Regions from separate parts of the Halomonas sp. MMH1-48 genome, predicted to be linked through region 2. Evidence: predicted binding sites of a transcription regulator. Region 2 holds the regulator's gene; the other holds the start of a gene.
What was found. The regulator LexA, encoded in region 2, represses DNA repair genes until DNA is damaged. The targets are predictions, from matches to a motif close to TACTGTNTANNTANACAGTA.

Region 1 (6,283 bases), on a different contig from region 2:
GCATGCAGCGCGCAAATCTCTTCGGGAGCGACGTGGTGCTTACGGGCAATGCGGTGTACGTCGCCCATGCGCTCCTCGACCCACGCCAGTCGCTCTGGGTCCAGTTCGGTGGTGCTGGCCAATCGGTGCAGCTCGCTAGCGGCTTCTTCGACTTGAATTCGGGCATCGCTCAACATGGTGAGCGTATTGGCCAGCGTGCCTTTGTCGCTGCCGGGCAGCGCGCTCAAGTGGGCGTAGGCTTGGTTGAGAAGCGACAGCGCGCCCCCTTCATCGCTTTCGCAGCAGTCGGCGGCAAACTGGGTTTCACGTAGGGTCTCTTCGGCGTGGGCCAGGGTGTGCTGCTCCTCTTCCAAGGTTTGCAGCTCGCCTTCGGCAAGGCCTAGCTGGTCCAGCTCCTCGACTTGATAGCGCAGCAGTTGACGTTTGGCCTCGACTTCGCTGCCCTCTTCACTGAGTTTTTTCAGCCGACGGCGGGCACTGCGCCACTCGCGGAACGTCTCGGCGAGCTGCTGGCTGCGTTCGCGAAGCCCGGCGTAGTCATCCAGTAGCGCCAAGTGCGTCTCTTCCCGCATCAAGGCTTGGTGGGCATGCTGGCCATGAATCTGAATCAGCTGTTCACCCAGAGATTTCAAATCGGCAATGGTCGCTGGGTGGCCATTGATCCACGCCTTGGAGCGGCCGTTGGCAGTAACCACGCGACGCAAGAGACACTCATCGGCAGGCAGCTCGCGGGCGTCGAGCCACTCGGCTGCTGCGGGCAGGTGCTGGATATCGAAACGGGCGGAGAGGTCGGTTCGCTCGCAGCCGTGGCGCACGCTACCCGCATCGGCGCGCTCGCCCAGGCAGAGCCCCAGGGCACCCAGCAGAATGGATTTACCCGCCCCGGTTTCCCCCGTAATGGCGGTCATGCCACGGGTGAGGTCGAGTTCGAGACGATCAACGATCGCATAGTCTTGGATCGCTAGCTGCGTAAGCATAAGGCCTCCTGAGGCGGTGCGGCACAGAAGCTGGATACTTATCCAATAATTGTTGTTTTATACAGTAGTCGATAACTCACTTCAATGCCCCTCTTGAGATGGCTTTGATGGCCCCCATATAGGCTGCATACGTGGTCAACACCCGCTACTTACCTCAGGTTGCCGCCATCGGCACCGTTACTTATTTCAGGAGCAAGGCATGGCAAAAGAACCGCAAACCCCGTTGGAAGATGAGCTGGCACGCCAAGAGCAGGAAGCAGAGGTCACCGACCAATCTGCCGAAGAGCGGTTGGTGGAAGGCGAACTGGAAGGGCTGATCGATGACGATGCACCGCCGGAAGATAGCGCTGGCAGCCCCGAAGCCGACGTGCTGGCCGCTCAGGTAGAAGAGCTCGAGCAGAGCCTGGCGGAAGCCAAAGATCAAGCGCTGCGGGCTGCTGCCGAAGCTCAGAACGTTCGCCGCCGGGCGGAGCAAGAAGCCGAAAAGGCGCGCAAGTTTGCCCTGGAGAAGTTCGTCAAAGAGCTGCTGCCCGTGGTGGATAGCTTGGAAAAAGCGCTGGAAAGCATGCAGGACGATGCGTCCGAGGCGCATCGCGAAGGTGTCTCCATGACCCTCAAGATGCAGCTCGACGTGCTTAACAAGTTTGGCGTCGAAAGCATCGAGCCTCAGGGCGAGCCCTTCGATCCACAGGTGCATGAAGCCATGGCGATGGTGCCGAACCCAGAGCTCGACCCCAACACCGTGATGGATGTGATGCAGAAAGGCTATCTGTTGAACGGCCGCCTCGTGCGTCCTGCCATGGTCGTGGTCAGCCAAAAAGCGAATTAAGCCGCGTTGACGCATTGCCGCAAAAAAAGCCCTTGAAATGCGGCAAGCGGCCCCCAAATAAAGGGCAACCCGCGGGAAAGCCCGCAGACGCCAAGTAAGTAACAGCGGCGTAAAACATCAGTTTTGTTTCAACCGAATTCGAGGTTTTTGCTATGGGACGCATTATTGGTATCGACCTGGGCACCACTAACTCTTGTGTGGCCGTGCTCGATGGTGACAGCGCTAAAGTCATTGAAAACGCCGAAGGCGGTCGTACCACGCCTTCCATCATTGCCTACACCGACGACGGCGAAACCCTGGTAGGCCAAGCCGCCAAGCGCCAGGCCGTGACCAACCCGGAAAACACTCTTTACGCCATCAAGCGTCTGATCGGCCGTCGCTTCAAAGACGATGTCGTTCAAAAAGACATCAAGATGGTGCCCTACAAAATCGCCGAAGCCGACAACGGTGACGCGTGGGTAGAAGTAAAAGGCAAAAAAATGGCACCGCCGCAGGTGAGCGCGGAAGTGCTGAAGAAGATGAAGAAAACCGCCGAAGACTATCTCGGCGAAGCGGTCACCGAAGCGGTCATCACCGTACCGGCCTACTTCAACGACAGCCAGCGTCAGGCTACTAAAGATGCAGGCCGCATTGCCGGTCTGGACGTGAAGCGCATCATCAACGAGCCGACCGCTGCTGCTCTGGCCTACGGCATGGACAAAGCCCGTGGCGACAAAACCATCGCAGTCTACGACTTGGGTGGTGGTACCTTCGATATTTCCATCATCGAAGTCGCCGACGTGGATGGCGAAACGCAGTTCGAAGTATTGGCAACCAACGGTGACACCTTCCTGGGTGGTGAAGATTTCGACCTCGCGCTGATCAACTATCTGGTCGATCAGTTCAAGTCGGACAGCGGTATCGATTTGTCTGGTGACAATCTGGCCATGCAGCGTCTGAAAGAAGCCGCCGAGAAAGCCAAAATCGAGCTTTCCAGCGCGCAGCAGACCGACGTGAATCTGCCGTACATCACCGCCGACAACACTGGCCCGAAACACCTCAACGTGAAGGTGACCCGTGCCAAGCTGGAGTCGCTGGTCGAAGACCTGGTTCAGCGTTCGCTCGAGCCGTGCAAGATGGCGCTGAAAGATGCAGGCTTGTCCGCGTCTGAAATCGACGAAGTGATCCTGGTCGGCGGTCAGACCCGTATGCCGATGGTTCAGAAGAAAGCGGCAGACTTCTTCGGTAAAGAAGCGCGTAAAGACGTGAACCCGGACGAAGCAGTGGCCGTGGGTGCTGCGATTCAGGGCGGTGTCCTGGGTGGCGACGTCAAAGACGTACTGCTGCTCGACGTGACCCCGCTGACCCTGGGTATCGAAACCCTGGGTGGCGTGATGACGCCGCTGATCGACAAGAACACCACCATCCCGACCAAGAAGACGCAAACCTTCTCGACCGCGGATGACAACCAGACCGCCGTGACCATTCACGTCGTTCAGGGTGAGCGTAAGCAAGTGTCGCAGAACAAGTCGTTGGGTCGCTTCGACCTCGCCGACATTCCGCCGGCACCGCGCGGTGTGCCGCAGATCGAAGTGGCGTTCGATCTCGATGCCAACGGTATTCTGAACGTGTCTGCCAAAGACAAGGCGACCGGCAAAGAGCAGTCCATCGTCATCAAGGCGTCTAGTGGTCTCTCCGATGATGAGATCGAGCAAATGGTACGCGACGCTGAAGCTCACGCGGACGAAGACAAGAAGTTCGAAGCGCTGGTACAGCTGCGTAACCAAGCGGACGGCATGATTCACGCCACCCGTAAGACCGTTCAAGAAGCGGGCGATAAGGCCACCGATGACGAGAAACAGGCCATCGAAAACGCTATCGCCGAACTGGAAGAAGCGGTGAAAACCGATGACCAGGACGACATCCAGAAGAAACTGGATGCGCTGACCGAAGTCTCCGGCCAGCTGGCGCAAAAGATGTACGCCGAACAGGCAGAAGCGGCCCAGGCGGGTGGTGAAGGTGCTGAAGAAGCCAACACCAAGCAGGACGATGACGTGGTTGACGCCGAGTACGAAGAAGTCAACGACGACAAGAAGAAGCAGTAACCCACCTCTTTCTGCCAAGGAAAGCGGTGACGCGGGAGGCAACTCCCGCGTTGCTGTTTCCGCGGCCGAGACGCCTATAGTGCGTAGCTAACCAGGAGGCGTAGGACCCATGTCCAAACGCGATTATTACGAAGTCCTGGGTGTCGAAAAAGGGGCCGATCAGAAAGAGATCAAAAAGGCCTATCGCCGTCTGGCGCAAAAATTCCACCCTGATCGAAACCCGGACGATACCTCCGCAGCGGAAAAATTCCGCGAAGTGTCGGAAGCTTACGAAGTTCTGAGCGATGGCGAGAAGCGCGCGGCCTACGACCAGTTCGGCCATGCCGGTGTGGATGGCCAGGGCGGCGGCTTTGGCGGCGGTGGCTTCGGTGGCGGCGGCGCTGGCGATTTCAGCGATATCTTCGGCGATGTGTTTGGCGATATCTTCGGTGGCGGCGGTGGTCGTCGTCGTGGGCCCAACGCACCTGCACGGGGTTCCGACCTGCGCTACAACCTAGAGCTGGATCTAGAGAGTGCGGTGGCAGGCACCACGGTGGATATTCGCGTCCCGCGTCATATTGAGTGTGACCGCTGCGACGGTGGCGGCGCCGAGCCGGGCTCCACCAAAGAGACCTGCCCGACCTGCCATGGTCACGGCCAAGTACGCATGCAGCAGGGCTTCTTTGCAGTTCAGCAAACCTGCCCGACCTGTCACGGCAGTGGCCAGCACATCAAAGTGCCGTGCCACAAATGTAACGGAGAAGGCCGCGTGCGTGAAACCCGCACCCTCTCGGTGAAGATTCCGCCGGGTGTGGATACCGGCGACCGTATTCGTCTCAACGGCGAAGGCGAGAGCGGCGTGAACGGTGGCCCGGCGGGCGATCTGTACGTTCAGGTTTCCATCAAGCCGCACCACATCTTCAAGCGTGACGGTAAGCACCTGCAGTGCGACGTGCCGATCAATTTCGTCGATGCAGCCCTCGGTGGCGAGTTGGAAGTGCCCACGCTAGATGGTCGCGTGAAGCTGAAGATTCCGCCGGAAACCCAAACCGGCAAACTCTTCCGCCTGCGCGGCAAAGGCGTGAAGCCCGTTCGCGGCGGCGCCCCCGGCGACCTGCTGTGCAAAGTGGTGCTGGAAACGCCCGTCAACCTCAACGACGAGCAGAAAGACCTGCTTCGCCAGCTGCAAGAGAGCTTCGATGGCAGCAACAGCCACAGCCACTCACCGAAGAAGACCGGTTTCTTCGACAGCGTGAAGAAGTTCTTTGAAGAGATGAAGCCGTAAGAGCCCAGAGCGCTCTGAAGTAACAGCCCCAGCACCCCGGTGCTGGGGCTTTTTTATATGTATATGCCATTGAAGACCCATCCGCCGCGCCAAGGTCTGTGGGTCTGGCAGACGATGCTACGTGGGGCTTGAGTGAGACAAGCCAAGGCGACTTACGTCACAATAACAGCATCCGCTTATTAACCTCTGGACGCTAACGAATGAAGGAAGTCACCTAATGCCTTTGGATGCTGTTGATCGCCCCTACGTAGGGATTTGGCTGCGCGTGCTGTCGGGTATGCTGTTTACGGGCATGCTGGTGTGTATCAAAGCCGTGAGCGATGAAGTGCCGGTGGGGCAGTCGGTGTTTTTCCGTTCGCTGTTTGCACTGCTGCCGATCGTGGTGTTTCTGGCCCTACGCCGGGAGTTCCCTCAGGGATTGGCGACCCGGCGACCGTTGGGGCATGCCTTGCGTTCAGGATTGGGCGCGGCGGCGATGTTTGCCTCGTTTGCCGCCGTGGCGGTGCTGCCGGTGGCCGAGACCACGCTGCTGGCGCAGTTGACGCCTATTTTTATGGCACTAGGCGGTGTCTTGCTGTTGGGCGAGCGCTTTACGTGGGTGCGTGCGCTGGCCATGGGGCTGGCGATTGGGGGGATGGCCGTGCTGGTGTTGCCGAACGTGGGCGGTGCTTCCCAATCGGGCCAGCTGGTGGGCTATCTATTGGCGGTGCTGAGCGCGGTGCTGACGGCGGGGGCGTTACTCACCGTGCGGCGCATTTCGCGCACGGAAACGCCGGGCGCCATCGCGTTCTACTTCATTTTGGTGTCGGCCCTGGCGGGGCTGGCGACGCTGCCGCTAGGCTGGTCAGCGTTACGCCCAGAGGTGTTGAGCCTGCTCGTGCTGGCGGGGCTGTTGGGCGGGGCGGCGCATATCGCGATGACGCTGGCATTTCGCTATGCCGAGGCGTCGCGGTTAGCGCCGTTCGAATACCTCGCCTTGCTCTGGCCGGTGTTGGCAGATTGGTGGTTATTCGATATTCCGGCCTCGTACCACTTCTTCTTGGCGCTGCCTTTGATGCTGGCCGGTGTCGTATTGGCGGCGCTGGAGGGTAAGCGCCTTAAATGGCCTCTTCGACAATAAGCTGAGGCC
Region 2 (6,283 bases):
GACCCCATTGTCAGGGTGCTGGTTGCCAGTGCACACCGCCGAGATGCCTTCGAGGCCTGCGATTTCATCATGGACTACTTGAAGACCCAGGCACCTTTCTGGAAAAAAGAGCACTCTAGACAGGGAGCATACTGGGTGAAAGAGCGCGACACCGATCAGCAAGACGCTGCTCGGTGGTAGTGCTCAAGGCTCGTCGTTCAATTCCTCGATGGTTGGCATCTCGGCGGCCATGATCTGCAGGTGCACCTCGGGCATATGCTGCAAGTGATTCGCCAACCAGTGTACCAACCGAGGCTGTAGCGCATGGCGTAAATCGGCTAGCGTATCTGCGGTGATCTCATCGAGCTGCTCGTCCAGCCACTCGCTAAAGCTGTCTTCATCCATGGGGCTGGCCCCGCTAGCATCCAGCATCAAGCGTCCAATGCGGCACCAGCCCGTCTCGGTGGCCGCTACCGGCAAAGCCAAAAAAAGGCTGCCGCGACGTGCCGAGGAGTGGCCCGTATCCAAGCCAGGATGAGCGACTACGCTATTTTGATTGACGATGCAGGGAGGCTGAGGATAGCGCGTCTCGCAGCGTAACCCTTGCTGGTCGAGCACTAGCATGTCGCCATTCACAGGCGTCAGCGGTGCTTGAATGCCCAGCTCTTCGGCAAGCGCTTGATGCGCCGCTTGATGGCGAGCCTCGCCATGCACCGGTAGCAGCATTTTGGGTCTGACCCACTGATAGAGCTTTCTAAGCTCTTCCTGGGCAGGGTGTCCGGTAGCGTGAAGCTCGGGATGGTTCGTTTCATCGAACAGCGTGACATCGAGTTGCAACAAACGCTTTTTAAGCTGCTCGATGGGGCGCTCATTGCCTGGAATGGCTTTGGCAGAAAAAATCACGCTATCGCCCGGTTCTAAATCGACAAAGGGGTGGCGACGCTGGGCCAATCGTTGCAAGGCGGCGCGAGGCTCGCCCTGGCTACCGGTGGCAATGATCACGACCTCTTCAGGGGGGAGGTAGCCCAGGTCATGGGCGGGCACCAGGGGCGGGAAGTCGTCCAAATAGCCCAGGCCTCTGGCCACACTCACCATCCGCTCCATCGAGCGGCCCATCAGGCTAACCCGGCGTCCACTCGCCTGGGCTGCCAAACCAATGGCCAATACCCGCGCTAGGTTGCTGGCAAAGCAAGACACGACCACCCTGCCTGTGCAAGCGCTCAGCGTGTTCGCCAACGCCTTGGCAACGTCCCCTTCGCTGGCGGACTGTCCCGGCATGGGCGCGTTGGTTGAATCCCCTACCAGCAAATCGACCGGTGCCAGTGCTCTGAATTGAGCCGCATTGACCGGTGAGCCAATGAGCGGGGTTGGGTCCAGTTTCCAATCACCCGTGTGGAGAATGCGGTAATCCCCCGCTTGCATCATGATGGCGCAGCTCTCGGGGATGGAGTGGGTAACGCTGAGATAGCGAAGGGTGAAGGGGCTACTCTCTACTGCCTCCCCCGGTTCGATGGTCTGGATCGCTGCGCTACTGAGCTGATGTTCGGCAAACTTGTAGCGCAAGAGTCCCGCTGCGAGTGGGGTGGCAAAAATCGGGCAGCCCCATTTGGGCCAAAGCCACGCCACGGCGCCGATGTGGTCTTCATGGCCGTGGGTAATGAACAGGGCTTTGGGGGTGATCTTGAGCGCTTCCAGGGTTTCCGTGTTGGGGACTTGAAGCGGAGAATTCGGCAGGTCTTGGCGAATCATCATGCCGCAATCAACGGCGATCCACTGATCGTCATACCCATACAGCGTGAGGTTCATTCCAATTTCGCCACAGCCACCAAGCGGTAGCAGGCGCAGGGGCGGGCGGCGACGGGGACGAAGTTGAACGCGTGATGGATGCATCAGTTATGAAAAGCCTAGAAAGTAATGTCTTAACTATACGGGATGCGGGGGGCGGGTAACAATCATCGCGGCACCAGACCGCGGTGCTTCCTTATCTTGCTTACGTTACACTAATGCGGCTAAAGCGTTTATCTGCCGTTAGGCAGGTGCTTGGCGAGCGTGCCGTTAAATACGTTAAGAGTGTCTGTGATGTCTCATTATTACCGTTTAGTTGTTTCCTGCCCCGATCAGGTGGGCATTGTGGCGCGTGTCTCAAGCTTTATTGCTCAGCAGGGTGGTTCCATTACCGAAGCAAGCCAGCACTCTGATTTAGAGACTGGTCGCTTTTTCATGCGCTATGAAATTCTGGCGGACTCACTGGGTATGTCGGCGGAAGCGTTGCGCACGGCGTTCGAGCCCGTCGCCGCCGAATTCGATATGCAGTGGTCGTTGGTAGATACGCAAAAGCGTCGCCGTGTGGTGCTCATGGTGTCTAGAGAGTCTCACTGCTTGGTCGACTTGCTGTATCGCTGGCAAGCAGGCGAGCTGGATTGCGATATCGTGGGCGTCATTTCTAACCATGACGATATGCGTTCACTCACGGAGTGGTACGGTATTCCCTATCATCACGTACCGGTCGATCCTACCAACAAGCAGCGGGCATTCGATCAAGTGCAAGAGCAGATAGATGCGGCCCGCGCCGACTGTGTGGTGCTGGCGCGCTACATGCAAATACTGCCGCCTTCCCTTTGCGAACGCTATGCGGGCCGAGTCATCAATATCCACCACAGTTTCCTGCCGTCGTTCGCGGGTGCCAAGCCGTATCATCAAGCTTATGAGCGCGGTGTGAAGCTGATCGGTGCGACCTGCCATTACGTCACCGAAGAGCTGGACGCGGGCCCGATCATCGAGCAGGACATACATCGGGTCAGCCATTGCCACACGCCGACCGATCTCGTTCGCTTCGGTCGCGACGTTGAAAAAGCGGTGTTGGCGCGTGGTTTACGCTGGCACTTGGAAGATCGTGTGCTCATTCACGGCAATAAAACGGTCGTCTTTAGTTAATCTACCGGGGGCGCTATGTCGTTTGCACAGAGCGTATTGGCACCATGGGCGCTGGTGATGACGTGGTTGTTGTCATTGGGCATGGTGGGCTGGTGCATTTGGCTGCGCCCTTGGCAACCGTTGCTCGAAGATACCGCGCTCCAACATCGATGGTTGGCCGCGACGCTTGTCGTCATGCTGTTTTGGCAGCTTCGCGCTCAAGCAGTGGATTGGTTGACGCTTCACCTAGTATTTACGGTGTTAATGACGCTGGTCTTTAAAATGCCGTTAGCGCTGCTGAGCAACGTAATGATCAACGCTGCCATGGTAGCGATTGGACGTAACGAGTGGAACCTTCTTGGGGCGAACGTACTGGTGACTGGCATCGTGCCTGCTATGGTGACAGGCATCGTGTGGCGTCTGGTGGATCGCCGCCTGCCGGATAATTTGATGGTGTTCTTATTCGCCTGCGGATTTTTCGGCGCAGCGCTGTCGACGTTAGGTGGCGGGCTTGTCGCGGTGGCGCTCATCATATTGGCGGGCACGGATCCTGAGGCCGTATATCTCGCTCAAGAGTATGCCCGCTTTTTACCGCTGCTGATGCCGTCGGAAGCCTTCATCACCGGGATGCTGCTCAGCATCTTGCTAGTCTACCACCCAAGTTGGGTGGCCACCTTCAATGACCACCGTTACATCGACTCACAGTAAATACACTTCGTGTGCCGGGTCTGACCACGGCCTCAGCTCAGCCGAGCGCTTGTCCGTTTCCGCCCCGAATAACGCCGACGCCGACACCCTCGATATCCAGTTGTTGGGTGCGCAGATCGATCTCGATCGGTGGGAAGTCGGCATTCTCGGCGATCAACGTGACTTGATGGCCCTGGCGTTTAAAACGCTTGACCGTCACTTCGTCTTCTAACCGTGCTACGACGATCTGGCCATCGCGTACGCGATCAGTGCGATGAACGGCCAGAAGATCGCCTTCCAAAATGCCGACATCTTTCATGGAGAGGCCGCGTACACGTAATAGGTAATCGGCTTTGGGCGTAAAATACTCGGCTGGAAGCGGGCAGTAGCGGTCTATGTGTTCGGCAGCCAAGATTGGACTACCGGCGGCAACTTCGCCAATCACGGGTAGCCCATTGGGTACAGGCTCGGAGGCGGCCGTTGTCGTTGCTGGCACTTCGCTAGGTTCCAGCACCTCCTGGTTCGGTAGCCGAATTCCCCGCGACGTATTTCGAATGATGCGTATGGCGCCTTTACGCTCGAGCGCACGCAAATGCTCCTCGGCAGCATTTGGAGAGCGGAACCCCAGCGCCTTGGCGATTTCAGCGCGCGTTGGCGGGTACCCCAGGTCACCCATGGTTTTGACGATGAAATCAAATACGTGCTGCTGACGTGCTGTGAGTGGACGAGACATACCAAACTCCAAAACAGTGAAAAGACAGTAGCTACATGTCGGCTTAATCAGTATGTGTTTAAGTATACAGTATGTTGCTCTGTCCAGTACATGGTCCATGACAAACGCCAGTACATAGCGAGCTCTTTGAAAGCTAGGTAAAGAAGGCGCCGCCCATGGACCGTTGGCGAACTGGATAAGTGATTGAGCCTGTCAAACATATGTCATAGTATGCAGCGTTGTTTAAAACACCTGTTTTTTGGAGGGCGAGATGGCCCAATCAGATACGGTAACGCGTATATTGGACACGGCAGAGGTGCTATTTGCAGAGCGAGGCTTTGCCGAGACGTCGCTGCGCAATATCACCAGCAAGGCACGCGTCAATTTGGCGGCCGTCAACTACCACTTTGGTTCCAAAAAAGCACTGATTCAAGCGGTGTTCGCTCGCTATCTCGATCCGTTTTCGGCACGTTTTCATACGGCACTGGATGAACTCGAGACGCGCCATCAAGGTCAACCGATTCCTTTGGAAGTGCTGCTTGAGACCATGGCGACCACGGTGTTGGCCGTCCCGGCAGAACGCAATAGCCTGAAAGTGTTCATGAGGCTCCTGGGTCTGGCGTATAGCCAGGCTCAGGGGCATTTAAGGCGTTATATTCAGCAGCAATATGGCGACGTGTTTACGCGCTTCACCGAGCTGGTGCGCCAAGCGACCCCAGACCTGCCGGACGCTGAGCGTTTCTGGCGGCTACACTTTATGTTGGGAACGGTGATATTCACGCTGTCAGGCTTGGATGCGCTGCGTGATATCGCCGCCAAGGATTACCAAGAACAGGTCACGGTGCGAGATCTGGTACGACGCCTGCGGCCCGTCGTGGTCGCCGCCATGAATGCGCCGTTGCCCGCCGCGGTTGAAGAGGGTCACCATGGAAACGCCCAAGCTAGCTGAGCTGCCGCCTACACACGGTGGTTGGATAGAGATCGATACCCAGCGTCAGAGACTCTGCTGGTGGCAAGGTAACGATATTCAGCATGAGTGTACGATTTCGACGGGGCTGGCAGGCGTTGGGCAGGAAGAGGGCAGCGGTCAAACGCCGCTTGGCTGGCACTACGTTCGCGCATCGATTGGCCAAGGCTGCCCCGATAACGCGGTATTTCAGGGGCGCCGTTGGACGGGCGAAGTCTATTCGCCAACTCTCGCGGCCAGCTTCCCCAAGCGTGACTGGATCCTGACGCGGATACTTTGGCTATGCGGTTTGGAGCGCGGCGTGAATCGCGGGGGAAACGTCGATTCCCAGCGGCGCTACATATACTTGCATGGCACCCCAGAGGATCAGCCCATGGGCACGCCAGCCTCACACGGTTGTATACGCGTGCGCAATCACGATTTACATTTCCTATTCGATCACGCCCAGCCCGGTACGCCGGTTTGGCTGCATTAAGCCCACCCACAGGACGTCGCGCCAGAATTTTGACACGCCAAGCGGTTAGTCTAGAATGGCGCCCTTTTTGTTGGACTCACCATCATGACGCAACCCATTGGCCCGGTCATGCTCGACCTTGAAGGGCCACAGTTAACCAACGCTGACAAGCGCCTGCTAAAAGATCCTGCCGTAGGCGGTGTGATTTTGTTTGCTCGTAACGTCGAAGACGCGTATCAGGTTCGCAAGCTGTGCGACAGTATTCGTCGTGTGAGAGGCGATTTGCTACTGGGGATCGACCAAGAGGGGGGGCGTGTCCAGCGAATCAAGCAGGGCGTTACCCGGCTACCCGCTATGGCGCGTCTGGGTGAGCTGTTCGCCAGCGACCCGGTCGCGGGTGTGAGTTTTGCCAAAGATACCGGCTGGCTGTTGGGCATGGAGATGGCCGCCTGCGGATTGGATATCAGCTTCGCCCCCGTATTGGACGTTGAGAGTGGCGTGTCCAGCGTGATTGGTGAGCGCAGCTTTAGCAGTGACCCTATTCACGTAGCCAAACTTGGCCATGCGTTTA

Region 1: a site for LexA is predicted at 1,025-1,044, ahead of recN (DNA repair protein RecN). Genes of this name have one in related genera too.

What each region holds. Positions count from the first base shown of each region.
Region 1 is NZ_JAKRFL010000012.1:53,626-59,908, forward strand. It holds gene recN (DNA repair protein RecN) at 1-977, opposite strand, end outside; gene grpE (nucleotide exchange factor GrpE) at 1,177-1,806, shown strand; gene dnaK (molecular chaperone DnaK) at 1,959-3,890, shown strand; gene dnaJ (molecular chaperone DnaJ) at 4,000-5,154, shown strand; gene MHM37_RS11875 (DMT family transporter) at 5,372-6,274, shown strand; gene MHM37_RS11880 (ABC transporter ATP-binding protein) at 6,252-6,283, opposite strand, start outside.
Region 2 is NZ_JAKRFL010000018.1:12,057-18,339, reverse strand. It holds gene moaE (molybdopterin synthase catalytic subunit MoaE) at 1-180, shown strand, start outside; gene MHM37_RS14015 (ribonuclease J) at 184-1,785, opposite strand; gene purU (formyltetrahydrofolate deformylase) at 2,059-2,913, shown strand; gene MHM37_RS14005 (energy-coupling factor ABC transporter permease) at 2,929-3,600, shown strand; gene lexA (transcriptional repressor LexA) at 3,638-4,312, opposite strand; gene MHM37_RS13995 (TetR/AcrR family transcriptional regulator) at 4,563-5,240, shown strand; gene MHM37_RS13990 (L,D-transpeptidase) at 5,218-5,733, shown strand; gene nagZ (beta-N-acetylhexosaminidase) at 5,818-6,283, shown strand, end outside.